DNA from 2 places in the Paenibacillus sp. J14 genome. Region 2 is predicted to be linked to the other one. Evidence: riboswitches for the same ligand, from Rfam matches in the RefSeq annotation. Region 2 holds a riboswitch; the other holds the start of a gene.
What was found. Region 2 has a riboswitch for glycine ahead of gcvT (glycine cleavage system aminomethyltransferase GcvT). Riboswitches for the same ligand answer to the same signal wherever they lie in the genome.
Positions count from the first base shown of each region.

Region 1: it holds a riboswitch for glycine, as region 2 does, so the genes downstream of both, sdaAB (L-serine ammonia-lyase, iron-sulfur-dependent subunit beta) here and gcvT (glycine cleavage system aminomethyltransferase GcvT) in region 2, are expected to answer to the same signal.

Region 1 is NZ_JADQ01000033.1:13,578-21,727, reverse strand. It holds gene M891_RS0113590 (S8 family serine peptidase) at 1-2,659, opposite strand, end outside; glycine riboswitch at 3,143-3,269, shown strand; gene sdaAB (L-serine ammonia-lyase, iron-sulfur-dependent subunit beta) at 3,433-4,104, shown strand; gene sdaAA (L-serine ammonia-lyase, iron-sulfur-dependent, subunit alpha) at 4,122-5,003, shown strand; gene M891_RS0113575 (MFS transporter) at 5,242-6,648, opposite strand; gene M891_RS0113570 (ArsR/SmtB family transcription factor) at 6,788-7,132, shown strand; gene M891_RS0113565 (SDR family NAD(P)-dependent oxidoreductase) at 7,191-7,955, shown strand; gene M891_RS0113560 (nucleotidyltransferase domain-containing protein) at 7,998-8,150, shown strand, end outside.
Region 2 is NZ_JADQ01000031.1:937-9,086, reverse strand. It holds gene M891_RS0113000 (undecaprenyl-diphosphate phosphatase) at 1-692, shown strand, start outside; gene gcvPB (aminomethyl-transferring glycine dehydrogenase subunit GcvPB) at 757-2,274, opposite strand; gene gcvPA (aminomethyl-transferring glycine dehydrogenase subunit GcvPA) at 2,262-3,626, opposite strand; gene gcvT (glycine cleavage system aminomethyltransferase GcvT) at 3,646-4,776, opposite strand; glycine riboswitch at 4,883-4,991, opposite strand; glycine riboswitch at 4,995-5,093, opposite strand; gene gcvH (glycine cleavage system protein GcvH) at 5,339-5,734, shown strand; gene mtnB (methylthioribulose 1-phosphate dehydratase) at 5,838-6,512, opposite strand; gene proC (pyrroline-5-carboxylate reductase) at 6,584-7,444, opposite strand; gene M891_RS0112965 (glutamate-5-semialdehyde dehydrogenase) at 7,497-8,150, opposite strand, start outside.

The sequences.
Region 1 (8,150 bases), on a different contig from region 2:
AATAATAAGTAATGTCCGATTCGGTTGTGGTGTCGGTATATTCCGTCAAAGATGTTGTAATGAGTTCTTCATAACCGGATCCTGAAGTTGTGGAACGGTATACGGTGTACTCTTTTACGTCCTCGTCAACGGAAGGAGACCAGGTCAGTTCAACGCTGCCTACGAGGGTGGCGGAGCCGCTCAGATCCGTAGGAGCCGCAGGAGCGGAGTCATCAGGCAATTGCAGGGAGAGATCATCCAGATACCATCCTGCTTTCTGCACGACACCATCGCTCGTTAAGCCAAATTGCAAGTACACTTGCTGACCGGCGTAGTCACGCAGATCCAGATATTGCGTGGTCCAGCCGTTGCTCGTTCCGGTATACTCTGCCACGGGTACAAAGGCATAATCGGTATCCAAGGTTGCCATGTACAACGTGCCGACATCAAATCCCTCTTCAAGATCGTACCAATGTTTGAAAGAGAGGATGGCTCCTTCCGGGCTGTCCGTTAAATCAATCGGAGGCGCCAGCAGATAGGAATTGGCAAGGGGTTCATAACTGTCGGTTAGATTGGTAGCGTACACCTTCTCGCCGGAATAAGCACTGCCCGGTCCGCTGACCGGCGTTCCCCAAGCCCAGGTATTCCCGGCTCCGCCGGAAACAAACCCAGTGATATCCGTTTCGAAATCCTGCAAATAACCGGGCACAACACCGGCGGATACGCTCACGGAGTAAGGGTCGCTGTCAAATCCGTTGTTACCGTAATCGTTCACTCGAATGTAGTAGTCGAGCCCAGCAGTACTAATTAGGAAAGAGGGGATCGTTGCTTCATATACCCCGTCTTTTTCGTTCCCCGACACTCGTACAGCTGGAATGTATACATAATGGCTGGTTCCCGCTTCTTTGGCGTAAAATTCAACGGATGTGACGGCAACATCATCGCTTACTTGAGCGGATAACGTCACATCGAAGCCTTCATATATTAAAGTAGGCGGTGTATGTGTCAGCACCGGTTCCTCTAAATCCTCCCCTGCCGTGATCACACGACCTGAGACCGTGCCGATACCTTGGAGCACGGAGCCTACGGCATCCAATGCATTTACGATGCCATATCCGTACCCGTTATTAGGTACTGTGTCATACTCAGCGTCTGTCCGCGGCGTGGCCGTGCTGGTCAAGATTTCCTCGAGCTGGTCTACCGTGAGCGAGTGGTTCGCCTGCAGCAGCAAGGCCGCGATGGCTGTCGTATGCGGACCTGCCATCGAGGTGCCGTTCCAGCCGCCCTGATAAGCTCCGCCAGGAACAGAGGAACGAATGTTAACACCTGGCGCGGAAACCTCCGGTTTAATTTCATCGTAAGGGGAAGGTCCACGCAAAGAGAAATCCGCTAAATTCCCGTTGATGTCCGTAGCGCCGGTAGCGAACGCTTCTGGATAGTTCGCTGGCGCAGCTACCGAACCCGGACCGCCGGGGTTATCAAAATCGGTGTTGCCCGCGGAGAACTCAGGGAAGATTTGCGCGCTTCTCCAAGCTTGTACGATCGGGCGGAACCATTCATCGATGCCGGGACCGCCCCCCCAGGAGTTGTTCACCACGTCAGGAGCGAGCTCCGGATGCAGATTCCCTTCGGCATCCACTGGCGCGAGCAGCCATTGGCCGCCATCCAGGATGATGTCATCCGTGGTGTCAGGGTTAAAAATCCGGACAGCGATCCATTTTGCACCAGGCGCGACGCCGATCTGGTTCGAGCCGTCTGGTTCCGAACCAACCATCGTTCCCATGGTGTGCGTACCGTGGCCATGGGAATCGGCAGGCAGCGGAGCGTGGCTGTGCGGATCATACCAGCTGAGCTCGGGATCCACGATATTGCCCGAAGCATCAATGGCCCGCCATTTGCTCCGCAGCGCCGGATGGTTGTAGTCTACCCCGGTATCGAGGTTGGCGACCACGATGCCGGTGCCATCGATGCCCATGTTCCACACCTCAGGGGCGTTGATTTGGGCAATATTCCACTCAACGCTGCTTGGGTTAACGTCCTTGGTCGCTTGCTTTGAATCGCCCAGTGAAGTGGAGACCTCGTCGGCCGGTTTCACAGCAGGCATCTTCACGGCAGGCTCTACAGCCGCATCTTTATCGATTTCAACCTTTTGCAGATGACGTTTTTCATTCGGCAAAATTTTCTCGACTTCGGGGAAAAGGGCGATTCGCTCCATCACTTCTTTGGAGCTTGTCACCGCCATGGCATTTACGATAAAGTAGCTTTTGTAGTCTTTCACTTCTCCGGATTGCTGGGCTTTCCGCAAGTATTCCTCCAGCTTAAATTGGGTGCGGGAGGCCGTTTCGCGCAGAGCGCTGACAACGGAAGTCCGTACGGACAGCTTCGCGGCGGAAGGAGTCGATTTCTCCAGCTGGGCTTTCTGAAGAGCCAGCTTGGCGACCGAAGTGGTATCGGTCTGCTCCTTGAGTTTGACAAGGTAGGTGACGAAGTCGTCCTGCTTAAACTGGGTCTGCAATTTAGCGTCAATTTTGGCTTCGGCCACTTGGGGCGCGGACGATCTCAAGCTGCTCTGTCCCGATACGCTGCTGCTGCTGGCGGAGGCGACGGGAACAAGAGTTAATGCAAGAAGGATCGACATGCCAAGCGAGAAAGGTTTGCGAAATCTCTTGAGACTTATCAACTTCTTCACTCCCTTTGATTAAGTTTTAAGCCCAACATCCATCCTGTGACGGCCGTCCGGAGTAACAAGATCTGAGTCCGGATGCATGACTGACAAAAAATGAATCAATTGCCTCTTGGGTACATCACCTCCTTTATGTAAAATAGTGGAATCAGGAGTAGTAAACTATGGTGGATGTGAGTTAAAACTAATGGCGTGGAGTGAACCGTTAGGTTAGTAGAGGTCATAGAGTGAAGAAAAGTTAACACGGAGCGAACCTTATTTCTCAACATTTCATAAAATAAGGTAATATCTGGGGTTGTTACGGACAGTATATATCTGTAAAATCAGGTGCACAAGTAGGTGGATGTGTAAAATATACATATTTTCTTATAAAAATAGGAAAAAATAACTAGAATTTGATGCAAATTATCGGATTTTATGTGAGTTATCTTGACATCTTGCTAACTTCGGTTTACATTAAGCACAAATTCATATTGGCGAATGAGGATGATGGGAGAGTCCGCGGGCTGAACCGAAGATGGAACCGGCTTAGCGGCACCGAAGGAGCAAGGGCCGGTCCTGCAGCCGGCAGCCGAATCTCTCAGGTACAAAGGACCATGATCGGACGCCGCTCTGGAGAGAGCGAACAGCCACCCAAGAGGTACATGGATCTCGGATTTGAGGTTTGGACCGGGACCATTAAACTTTCAGGTAACGGGGACAGAGCGAAAGGCAGCAGCCTTTTTGTTCTGTCTCTTTTTCGTCATAGAAAAATGATGGGGAGATGTACGATGCGATTTAAAAGCGTATTTTCAATTATCGGTCCAGCGATGATTGGGCCCTCCAGTTCACATACGGCCGGGGCTGTACGGATTGGACGATTTGCCCGTCAGCTGCTCGGAACCGCGCCGGTTAAGGCGGAGATTTGCTTCTATGGCTCCTTTGCTGAAACGTACAGCGGACACGGAACCGATCTGGCCATCGTTGGCGGCATTTTGGATTACCGTACGGACGATGAGCGAATCCGCCAGTCGATACAGAACGCTGAACAACAGGGGATTGAAGTGGTGTTTACTACTGGAGTCCTGCCTGGGGCCCATCCGAATACGGTAAAAATAAAACTGACCTGCCAAGACGGAAGTTCAATCGAGGTCATGGGCGCATCCATCGGCGGAGGGACCATCGTTATTCGCAGCATTAACGGTTTTGAGGTGAAATGCTCTGGCGAGCTGCCGACGCTGGTCATCTCCCACACGGACCGGCAAGGGGTGCTGGCAGGAATTACGGCTTTGTTCAGCCGGGAGAATGTGAATATCGGCTACATTATTACCGATCGGAAAGGGCGGACCGCCGAGGCACTGACGGTTGTGGAAGCCGACTCGTCCATTCCGCCGGAATTAGTGGAGGCGATCCGTGCGTTGGAGCATGTCAGCCAAGTCTCCTACATTGATCTGACGAAGTAAAACGAGGAGGGAGCACGATGCGTTTTAAAAATTTGCGTGAGCTGGTTGAACTCTGTGAACGGGAATCCAAGACGATCTCCAGCATCATGATTCAGGATCAGGTGGAAGAGAGCGGGCAAACGGAGGAAGAAATTGTGGCTGCCATGAACGAGTACTACCAAATTATGAAAACGGCGGTACATAAAGGGCTGACTGAGGACATCGTCTCCACAAGCGGGCTGACCGGCGGCGATGCCAAAAGGGTCGAGGCCTACCGCAATCGCAGTGAGACTTCGGTTGGTGATATCGCATGTCAGGCCATGGCTTATGCGCTAGCTGTCTCCGAGGTGAACGCCTCGATGGGGCGCATCGTCGCTACACCGACGGCGGGCTCGTGCGGCATCATCCCCGGCGTGTTTGTCAGCGCACAGGAGCGCTTCGGCTGGAAGGATGAGCATCTCGTGCGCGGGCTGTTTTGCGCTGGAGCCATCGGGTATGTGATCGCCAATAACTCGTTTATTTCTGGCGCGGAAGGCGGTTGCCAGGCAGAGGTTGGATCGGCGATCGGAATGGCGGCCGGGGCGATGGTCGAGCTGCGCGGCGGGACGCCGGAACAAGCGGTACACGCCGTTGGCCTCGCGCTCAAGAACACGCTGGGCCTGATCTGCGATCCTGTTGGCGGTCTGGTCGAAATCCCTTGCATCGTGCGCAACGGCTTTGGAGCGGTCAATGCGCTGGCTGCCGCCGATATGGCCTTGGCCGGTGTGCGCAGCGCGATCCCGTCGGACGAAGTGATCGACGTGATGCTGGAGGTTGGCTCAGCGATGCCTAGTCGCCACCGCGAAACTGCGCAAGGAGGGCTGGCACAAACGCCAACCGGCCGTAAGATCATGAAGGAGCTGCGCAGTCGGAAGAAGTGAATGTGAACCCCTTATCTTCATCTTAACGCCGCTGCCTGCACTGCATATCGCGATGGCTCTGATCGTAATCTTGTCTTTTTAGTGCCGGCTGTCGCGGGCAACGATTGTGGAGATTACAGGAAGTGGAGTGAATTTTGCGGAGTAGGTTGCGGAATAAGCGAAATAACAAAACCCCTGCGGGGGCATCGATAGGATTACCTATGGAATGCTCCCTCAGGGGTTGTATGTTTTTATCGGGTTATGCTTCCAAAGAGGTGCTTTGCTGCGTACGTACTTTTACAGTAACCTTACGCAAATAGACGAACGACGAGACGAGTGAAACTAGCGCGATCACCATCAAGCCCCAGAAAATGTTCGAGTAAGCCGTGGACAACGGCAAATCGTGCTGCCATTCCATTGCGCTGGATGCCATGGCGACGCTGAAAGCACCGCTAAAGAATTGCAACAGCTGGTAAAGTCCCATTCCTGAACCTACCTGAGATGCCGGAAGAACACGGGAGATTTCATTAGATACACTGCTCGAGATTATCGTAAATCCAAGGCTCATCAGAATATAGATAAACAGGATGGCGAGCCACGATTGCCCGCTAAACAACGCGAACAAAGCCATAGAGATCAATACGAGCAGCGGAACGTACCGCAGGATCGTACCGTTCCCATGATGGTCAATGATTGAACCTATCTTGCGGGAAGCCACCATTGCAAGGATCGAGCCTGGGAAGATGATCATACCGGCATGGCTGGCGGTTAATTCGTATTGATGCACTAAAATTTGCGGCAGCAAAAACAAAGTGGCAAAGCTGCACAAATACGATGTGATCCCTACGATCGACAATGCTAAATATGACCCGTTACGAAATAAAGCGGGCGAAACAAACGGATCTGCAAAGGTGCGTATGCGCCAGACGAACAGCGCTAGCGCTACTGCGCCAATGGCGAGTGCCAACAAGGAATGCTGTGTCAAGTACAGCAGCAAACCTGTTGTTCCCACAGCTACGAAAATTGCACCAAGAGTATCAAACGATCCCCGCACGGGTTGTTCTTTTGGAATATACCGAAGAAACAGCGGTACCAGAATCAGAGTTAACGCCGTGATGATAAAGAGGTATCTCCAGCCAAAATATTCGACAATCGCGCCGCCGACAACGGGCCCTAGACCAAGACCCAGTGATACGGCTGACATGTTCATGGCCATCGCTTTGCCGCGCCGCTCGACGGGAACGTAACGGGATAACGTAACCAGGGATAACGATACGACCGCCCCAGCACCAGATGCTTGCACAACGCGAACAGCGAGCACGATCCAGAAGTTGGGGCTGAACATCCCGGTAATGGCGGCAAGTCCCAGTATCGTAAGTCCAATTGCCAGTAATCGCCGAATCGGCAGAAAATCGGAAAGCCGGCTGAAGGTAATTGACGAGATGGCGAACATAATCGAATAGCCGGTGACGATTAGGGATGTGGTGGTTGCCGACAATTGGAACGTCTTGGTGACGTCCGGCAATGCCAAGTTAAACATTGCTGTATTCATGATAACCAGAACGACAGCGATAGCAAGCAACACTGTCAGCAGCCCTTCGCGTTGGAGTGCTTCCGAAGAAGTTGGAGTTCCGGAAGATTGAGGACCGGTGGTAGTGTTACGCATGATTTTTACCTCCACTCTTTTCCTTGTTCTATTGTTCGAATATTATCGAACGTTTGAAATATAACACGCCTTATCTTATGATGTAAAGAGGGGAAAATAAAATTCATCACGAAATTTAGTAATAAAGGAGTTTTTCCTTATGAAAGTTCTATACCACCCCGAACGGGATGATATTCAGTTGTCTTCCGTCTTATATGCTTTAAGTGACCCGATTCGGCTTAGCGTCGTGGCGGAAATGAAGCGCTGCGGCGAACGGCCTTGTAATTATTTCGAGGTTCCTATCGCCAAATCGACGTTATCGCACCATATCCGGACACTGCGGGAAGCCGGTATCATCACGACTCGGATCCAAGGCACACAGCGGTTTATATCGGTGCGGGAAGAGGATTTGGAAGCCCGCTTTCCCGGGTTGTTGAACTCGATCCTGGAGGCTTATGAGAAAACCCAATCGCAGGAGCAATACACCGAATCGAAATCGGAGTAAGATGTTCCAATTAGTAGAGACTTGAGTGAGAAATCGAAGCCAAAGGGGAGCTTACCTTATGTTAAATTTGGATCTCTCAGGACAAATTGCGCTGATTACCGGAGCGACCGGGCAGCTAGGTCGGGTGATCACCCGGACATTGTCCGATTGCGGAGCAAAGGTAGTTATTCATTATGTGAATAACGAAGCCAAAGCCCGGGAATTATTTCAAGAGATCACCGCGGCCGGAAGAGAGGCCATGATCGTACAAGGCGATATTACAAAGGAAGCGGATATCCAAGCGATCCAAGCGAAGGTCACGGCCGAGCTTGGCGATCCGGACATCGTAGTTGCCAATGCCGTGGTGCAGTATAACTGGACTTCGGTTCTGGAGCAACCTGCGGAAGATTATGTGAGTCAGTTTGAATCTTGCGTTCTGCAGAGTGTGTTCCTGGCCAAGGCATTTATTCCGGCGATGATGGACAAAAGAAAAGGGCGCTTCATCGGAATTAACACTGAGTGCGCCATGCAGAACTTCCCCAACCAGTCGGCGTATACGGCAGGGAAAAGAGGCATGGACGGCGTTTACCGCGTTCTGGCTAAGGAGGTTGGGGAGTACGGGATAACTGTAAATCAGGTCGCTCCGGGCTGGACGATCAGCGATCGCGACCGCGAGCTGACAGATCGGAATGATGCTGCTTATATCGCCGGTGTTCCGCTGAAGCGGCGGGGAGAAGATCAAGATATTGCCAATGCGGTGGCGTTCCTGGCTTCTGATTTGGCTGGTTTTATCACGGGTGCGTACCTCCCGGTGACCGGCGGAAATGTCATGCCGGCCATTTAAGCTCTTGGCTAAGTTAGGCTGGACAAGAAGGAGGCGGGCAATGTGGAATCAGCGGAGGGAAGTTATTCGTTGATCCAGAGCCATTTACGACAGGTAGAGGCGGCGGAGCGGGTACGGATTCTGTATGCCTGCGAAGCGGGCAGCCGGGCCTGGGGTACTGCGTCTCCTGCCAGCGACTACGACATCAGGTTCATT
Region 2 (8,150 bases):
TTAAAGTCGTGATCCAACTCGGCTCGATTTTGGCGGTCTTGGTCGTGTTCCGCAACCGATTTATCGATTTGCTGGGGCTGTCGCGCTGGATGCCGAAGGCCAAAGGGGAAGCGGCCAGACAGAGCGGACCGCGGTTGAAGCTGATGCAGGTGATCGTAGGGTTGATTCCTGCCGGGATTCTTGGTGTGTTATTTGAGGATTTTATTGATGAGCATCTATTCTCCACCGCAACCGTGTTAATTGGCCTGGTGATCGGAGCGCTGCTGATGATCGCTGCCGACCGGTTTGCGCCCAAGCGCGCAAGTGTGGATACTGTTGACCAAATTACGTACAAGCAGGCGCTCGGCATTGGGTTGTTCCAATGTCTGTCGATCTGGCCGGGCTTCTCCCGTTCGGGTTCGACGATTTCCGGCGGGGTGCTGCTAGGTTTGAGCCACCGGGCCGCGGCTGACTTCACCTTTATCATGGCCGTTCCGATCATGGCTGGGGCCAGCTTGATCTCCCTGATGAAGAACCTGGAATATTTCACGATCGATGCACTGCCGTTCTTTATTGTTGGATTTATCAGTGCTTTCGTGTTTGCATTGTTGGCGATCCGATTCTTCTTGAAGCTAATCGACCGCATCAAGCTGGTGCCGTTTGCGGTATATCGCATTTTGCTGGCGCTTGTGATCTGGGTGGTTTATTTCTAATTTATTGATGGAACAAAGAAGAGATGCTGCTATTTAAGCAGCATCTCTTTTTGCTTGCATGATCTTAGCCGCAAGCGCAGTTCAATACTGGCTTCCGGGCGGCGCCAGTTTCGTCCAGACGCGTCACCGGAGTGGTGTACGGAGCGTTCCGTAACATTTCCGGATTCGTTTCGGCTTCCTTGGCGATGGCGATCATCACGTCAATAAAGCCGTCCAGCGTTTCCTTACTTTCGGTTTCCGTCGGTTCAATCATGATACATTCCTCTACGTTCAGCGGGAAGTAGATGGTTGGCGGATGATAACCGAAATCGAGCAGCCGCTTGGCGACGTCCAGCGTGCGGATGCCGTACTTCGCCAGCCCGCTGCCGGACATGACGAATTCGTGCTTGCATGGTTGATCCGGGTACGGCAACTCGTAATAAGGCGCCAAGCGTTTCATCATATAGTTGGCGTTTAACACGGCATTTTCCGAGACTTGGCGGAGTCCATCAGGGCCTAAGCTGCGGATATAAGCATATGCGCGAACCAGGATGCCAAAGTTACCGTAAAAAGCTTTCACTCGGCCGATCGAGCTGGCCGATCCACTCTCAGCGCCGCCAGCGGCCTCTTCGGAGCGAGCACCGCGGATGGCGTACCGCCCGGATTCGTCCTTTACGATTCGGGGTTCAGGCAGAAACGGTATGAGCCGCTCCTTGACGCCAACTGGACCGGCGCCCGGACCACCGCCGCCATGCGGGGTGCTCATCGTTTTGTGCAGGTTGAGATGCACGACGTCAAAGCCCATATCGCCAGGGCGGGCGATCCCCATGATGGCGTTGGAGTTCGCGCCGTCATAATACAGCAATCCGCCGGCTCCGTGCACGATGTCGGCGATCTCCAGGATCTGTTCCTCGAACAAGCCCAGCGTGTTCGGGTTGGTGAGCATCAGCGCCGCCGTGTCCTCGCCAACGGCGGCGCGCAGCGCGTCCAGGTCCACCATGCCGCGCTTGGTGGACGGAATGGTCACCGTCTCGAAGCCGGCGACCGAGGCGCTGGCTGGGTTCGTGCCGTGCGAAGAGTCCGGCACGATCACCTTGGTGCGTTTCTCGCCGCGGCTTTCGTGGTAAGCGCGGATCATCATCAGGCCGGTCCATTCCCCGTGGGCTCCGGCCGCCGGTTGCAGTGTCACGGCATCCATGCCGGTGAGTCCGGCTAAATCCTGCTGCAGGCGGTACATCAGTTCAAGTGCCCCTTGAACACTTTCCTCCGGTTGATAAGGATGGATTTTCGACAGACCTGGGTAACGTGCAACATCTTCATTGACCTTCGGGTTGTACTTCATCGTACAGGAGCCCAGCGGATAGAAGCCGTTGTCTACCCCGAAATTCCGGCGGGACAACGCGGTATAATGCCGAATCACGTCCACTTCATAAACTTCGGGAAAAGCGAGGCCTTCGCTCCGCAGCATGCTCTGGGGGATGAGCTCTTCCTTCGGGGTGGTTGGAACGTCGCATTCCGGCAGAGAATAGCCAATCCGCCCAGGGCGGCTGCGCTCAAATATCAACAATTCATCAGATCTCGTCGTCTCTTTTATTTCGAGCATATTGATTCCTCCAGTATGCGGGCGAATTGGTCAATTTCCGTTTTGCTGCGCTTCTCCGTCACGGCGACCAGCAGATGGCCGGCGAGTTCAGGATAGCTGCGTCCTAGATCGTACCCGCCGATAAATCCGGCGGCAAGCAGATCCCGCTGCAGTTTGGTCAGATCAGTCCCCTCCGGCAACTGAAGCACAAACTCGTTGAAGAACGGTGACTCAAAAGCGGCGCTTACGCCAGGGATAGCAGTGAACACCTGTTTGGCATAATGGCTTTTCTGCAAATTCAGCTCTGCCACTTCAGCCATGCCTTGCTTACCCATCACGGATAAGTAAACGGAGGCAGCCAAAGCAAGCAACGCTTGGTTGGAGCAGATGTTGGAGGTCGCTTTCTCGCGGCGAATATGCTGCTCACGAGCTTGCAGGGTCAGGACGAACCCGCGCTTGCCGTTGCGATCGGTGGTCTGCCCAACGATCCGGCCAGGGATCCTGCGCATATACGTTTCCGATACAGCGAAGAAGCCGCAGGTTGGACCGCCAAAGGAGGGAGCCAGCCCCAGAGGCTGGGCGTCACCAACGACGATATCGGCACCAAGCTTCCCTGGCGCTTCCAGCAGGCCCAGAGCGAGCGGATTACTGCTGACGATCAGCAAGCTCCCTTGGGCATGAGCTAGTTCGCCAATGGCTCGAAGATCTTCCAGGGAGCCAAAGAAATTCGGGTTTTGGATCAAGACAGCTGCGGTGTCCTTAGTGATGGCCGCAGTAAGTGCCTCGCGATCGGTCACACCTTGTTCCCAACCCACCTCAACGATCTCCAGATTCAAGCCGTGGGCGTAAGTGGCGAGCACCTCGCGTGCTTCCGGATGGACGGTGCGGGAGACGACCAGCTGTTTGCGTCTGGTAGCCGCTGCGGCTAGGTTGCCAGCTTCCGCTAAAGCGGTGGCTCCGTCGTACATGCTCGCATTAGCGACCTTAAGGCCAGTCAGTTCGCAGATGTACGATTGGAATTCAAATATCGCCTGCAGTTCGCCTTGACTGATTTCCGGTTGATACGGTGTGTACGCGGTATAAAATTCCGATCGGGATACGACGTGCTGAATGACGGAAGGGATGTGATGATCATAAATTCCGGCACCTAGAAAGCTGGTATACCGATCGGTGTCGGCGTTGCGCCCGGCCAGTTCGGATAAGTGCCGGGTCAGCGCGTATTCGTCAAGGCGGGGAGATACCGGGAGTTCCCCTTGATAGCGAAGGTTCTCCGGGATGTCCTTGAACAGTTCCTGGACGGAGCTTACGCCGATCGTTTGCAGCATCTCCGCTTGATCTTGTTCGGTTAATGGTAAATAGCGATGTTTAAGCATCTGATTTCCTGTTCTCCTTTCACTGCTTGGCGGCAGGGTTTCGGCGATAGAACGGCAACGGGACGACCTTGGCCTGCAGCCGCTTGCCACGGATGTCGACCTCTACGATCGTGTCCGGGGCGGCATAACGGGTGGCAAGGATCGCCATTCCGAGATTTCTTTTCAGCGTAGGCGATTGCGTACCTGTCGTCACTTCTCCGATCGGTTCCTCTGAGCCTTCGGCAAATACCGGGTAATGGGTGCGCGGAATCCCGCGGTCGATCATCTCCAGGCCAACGAGCCGGCGAGGAAGGCCTTGATCCCGCTGCTTGATCAACGCATCGCGGCCGATGAAGTCGTCATTTTCCAGCTTCACGAATCGGTTTAAGCCGGCTTCGAGCGGGGTAATCTCAGGGCCCAGCTCCTGACCATACAGCGGCAGGCAAGCTTCAAAGCGCAACGTATCTCTGGCGCCCAGCCCGGCCGGGAGAAGGCCCTGGCTCTCCCCGGCTTTCATCACAACGTCCCAAAGCGCTTGGGCCTGCTTGGCCGCGACATACAACTCGAACCCATCCTCACCGGTATACCCGGTTCTGGACAGCAAGACGGGGATCCCGGCAATCCGAGCTTCCCGAATAAACGTGAACGGACGCAACGCTCGAGGATCCTCCCCTTCGCAAAGCGGGGAGAGGAGGGAGGCGGCGAGCGGCCCTTGAACGGCAAGCAACGCAGTCTCGTCAGAGGCATTCCGCATGGTTACCCCTTCAGCGGGAAGGTGCTGCTGCAGCCAGTCCCAGTCTTTGTCAATATTCGAGGCGTTGACCACCAGCATGTACTTGCCTTCTTCCAGATGATAGATCAACAGATCGTCCACCACACCGCCATTGGGATAGCAGAGCAAGGTGTATTGGGCTTTCCCTGGTTGAAGCAGGGTTACATCGTTTGTGGTCATGTGTTGCAGGAAGCGTTCTGCCTCAGGACCCTCCACGTAAAATTCACCCATATGCGATACGTCAAACAGACCGGCGCGCTCGCGCACGGCTTCATGCTCTTTCTGGATGCCGCTGAACTGCACCGGCAGCTCCCAACCGCCGAAATCGATACAGCGGACTCCTTCATAACGCGCATATCCGGGATAGAGCGGCGTACGCCGCAAAGCGGATTCGGACATTACCATCACCTCGTAAGGGCCGGATCGGCCAATTTTGAGAACAGCAAAAAAGGACAGGCCAAAGAAAACCCGCTAACCTGCATAGAGGTCTAACGGTTCTTCCAGGCTCTGTCCTTTGTACCTGAGAGTTACCCTGTGCGGAGGCTCGAAGCTCGCGCAGGTTTCCCCTTGGGTGATTCACGTAAAAGATACCTCCACGTGAATGCTCTCCAGAGTTGCGTCCGGCAGAGGTCCTTTTGCCTGAGAGATTCACCGCTTCGCGGCTTGCTCCTTCGGCGTTACAATCCCGTAATTGTAATCTCTCCCCCTGCCATCAACCGCAGCTTACACATCTCATTAATACTCAAAATCTGTCTAGATGTCAATAAAGTTATCATAATAATTTTAATTAATTTCGTTTACTGGAAAAGGCTACGCTTACATTTTACTAGACTCTATCAAATGTGTTAATAATATTGACATGAGAGCTAGGTTTGGAATAATCTGAACGAGGGAAATACGCAGATGAATCTTCCACAAAGTTTAAGGTACGCTAGATCATCCGAAAGAGGAGGAGCAAGCTTTGGCTAGTGAGATCAGGGAAAACGTGTTGTACAGCGATGAGCATGAATGGGTGCTTGATTTGGGGGATGGGACGGTGAAGATCGGCATCTCCGATGTCGCCCAACATCGGCTGGGCGACATTGTATTCGTGGAGCTGCCCGAGCCAGGGCAGGAATTCGAAGCGCAGGAAGGCATCGGAACGATCGAATCCGTGAAGACGGTGGCCGATTTGTTTACGCCGGTCAGCGGGACAGTGCTGGCAGTGAACCGGGAGCTGGATACCGCGCCGGAGCTCGTCAATGAAGAGCCGTATGATGGGGGCTGGATGGTCCATATTCGATTGAAGGAGGACGCTAACGTCGCGTTGGCGAACTTGATGGACGCGAAGGCGTATGCGGAATTTATCGAGAGATAAAGCAAGATCTTAGGCAAATGTAAAAAACTCGCGGTTAGCGTAATTGCGGGAGCTGCTGATGGTAGTTTAATCACTCCGCTTATCGCTTGTCGCGAGTTGTTTTTTAGGCATGATACTCTTTGGGAGGCAACAGCAGGGAACGGTACAGCGCTTCAAACATAAACTCCAGCGCTTCCAGATGGCGCTTCGCCTCAGCGATGTTGGTTCCCCAGACATAGACCCCGTGATTTTGCAGCAGCAACGCCGGCACACGGGTATCTAGACTGCCTGGGATTTGCTTGAGGATGGCTGGGAGCTCAGCGGCGTTCGGCAGAATTGGCACTCGAACCTCCGCCTGCGTCTCCCAGATCTCTAAGCTTTTGAGCAGCTCGTTCCCCTTGAGTGGAACGCCGCCATCCGCAGCAAAATAGTCACTGAGCACGTTGTTGAACGTCGTATGTACGTGTACGATCGCGCCGCAGCCGGTCATCCGGTAGATTCTCGCGTGAATCGGTGCATCGGAACAAGGTTTAAGCCGCGTTGGCTCGCAGGGGGTGCTGGCGGCATCGACGAACAGCGCGCCAACCGAAGGGGAAGGGATCGCTGACAGCTCCGACCAATACGTCTCGTCGGCCGTTATGGCAAACACAAACCGGTCCGGCTTATACCGCCCGACCCGCATCGACAAGCTTCCGCTGGAAGCGGGAAACCAACCGCGGGCGGCGAACTCCTCCCGCAGGCGTTGGATGGCGTCCAGCGCCGCTTGTTTTTCTTCCCATGGGATATCGACGTAGTTCATGCTGCCGTCCCCCTTTCCTATTGGCCTTACGCGCAGTGCCGACCATCGCTGCACCATACGGCTGCAGCTTCTTACAACAGCGCTTGTTTGACGGCTTCGCCCATTTCTTTCGAGCGTTCGGCGGCCCGGTGAACCGCAGCTTTTACGTTTGGCTGAAAGCTGCCGGCTTCCAGCACACCGATCGCCGCTTGCGTCGAACCGTTGGGCGAGGTGATGTCTGCACGCAGCTTGGTAGGCGCTTCGCCGGTTTCTGACATCATGAGGGCAGCGCCAAGTACCGTCTGTACGGTAAGATCACGAGATTGCTCAGGCGTTAATCCGCCTTCGATGCCCGCTTCAATCATCGCTTCCATCAGATAATAAACATATGCAGGTCCGCTCCCAGATACGCCCGTCAATATTTCCATTTGATCCTCTGGGATCACGCTAACCATCCCTACCGCTTCAAACATCGACAAGACTTGGGCGCGCTGTTCCTCGGTGGTCTCCGGAGAGAAGGAGATTCCCGTCGCACCTTGTCCGATGGAGCAGGAGGTGTTGGGCATCGTGCGGGCGACAGCGACCGGGCTGCCAAGCAGCGCTTGAATCGTCGAAATGGATAAACCGGCAATCAGGGAGACAATCAACTGACCCTCGCGCAGAAGTGGGCCCAATCCAGCCAGAGCTTCACCGGCATCCTTCGGCTTCATCGCCAGGACGATAATCGATGCGTCCCGCAAATAGATCTGCTTTGCGTCCGCTTCAGATGCTGTTTGGACCTGGTAGATTTGGGCTAAATAGTCGAGCCGTTCCCGGTTCGAGCGATTCAGCATCACAATTTGATCCGCGCTGGCAACTTGCTTATGGAGCAAGCCGCGTACGATCGCTTCAGCCATCGAACCTGCTCCATAGAAACAGATGGTGGAGGCGGACAGAGAAGGTATTGTTTTCATAGGATATGACCTCCGGTTATTATTTTGGTTGAAAAAAAGGGGGGACGCCCCGTTACTGCCGGATTTGTCCATTCCCCTGGATGATATATTTACTTGAGGTGAGCGCAGTCAGCCCCATCGGACCGCGGGCATGCAGCTTCTGGGTGCTGATGCCGATCTCCGCTCCGAACCCGAACTCGAATCCGTCGGTGAAGCGAGTGGAAGCGTTATGGTACACCGCCGCAGCATCAACTTCTTGCTGGAACCGTTCGGCATTCGCGCTGTCTTGGGTCACGATACACTCGGAGTGCTTCGTGCCGAAGCGGGCGATATGCGCCATCGCTTCGTCCAGATTGCGAACGATTTTCACGTTGAGAATATAGTCGTTATACTCCGTGGCATAATCCTCATCCGTCGCGGGTACTGCCCAAGAGATAAGCTGTCTTGCGGCCTCATCGCCCCGCAGTTCAACCCCGGCTTCCTTGAAACGATTCGCCAGCTCAAGCAAATGTTGTGCGGCAAACGCCTCATGCACCAGCAGCGTTTCCATCGAATTGCAGACCGAAGGACGCTGAACTTTGGCATTCATCGCGATCTCTGTCGCCATCACAGGATCGGCTGAGGCATCCAAATACGTATGACAGATCCCCGCACCCGTCTCGATGACTGGAACTGTGGCATTTTGCACGACCGTCTGGATCAGCGAGCTGCCGCCGCGCGGAATCAC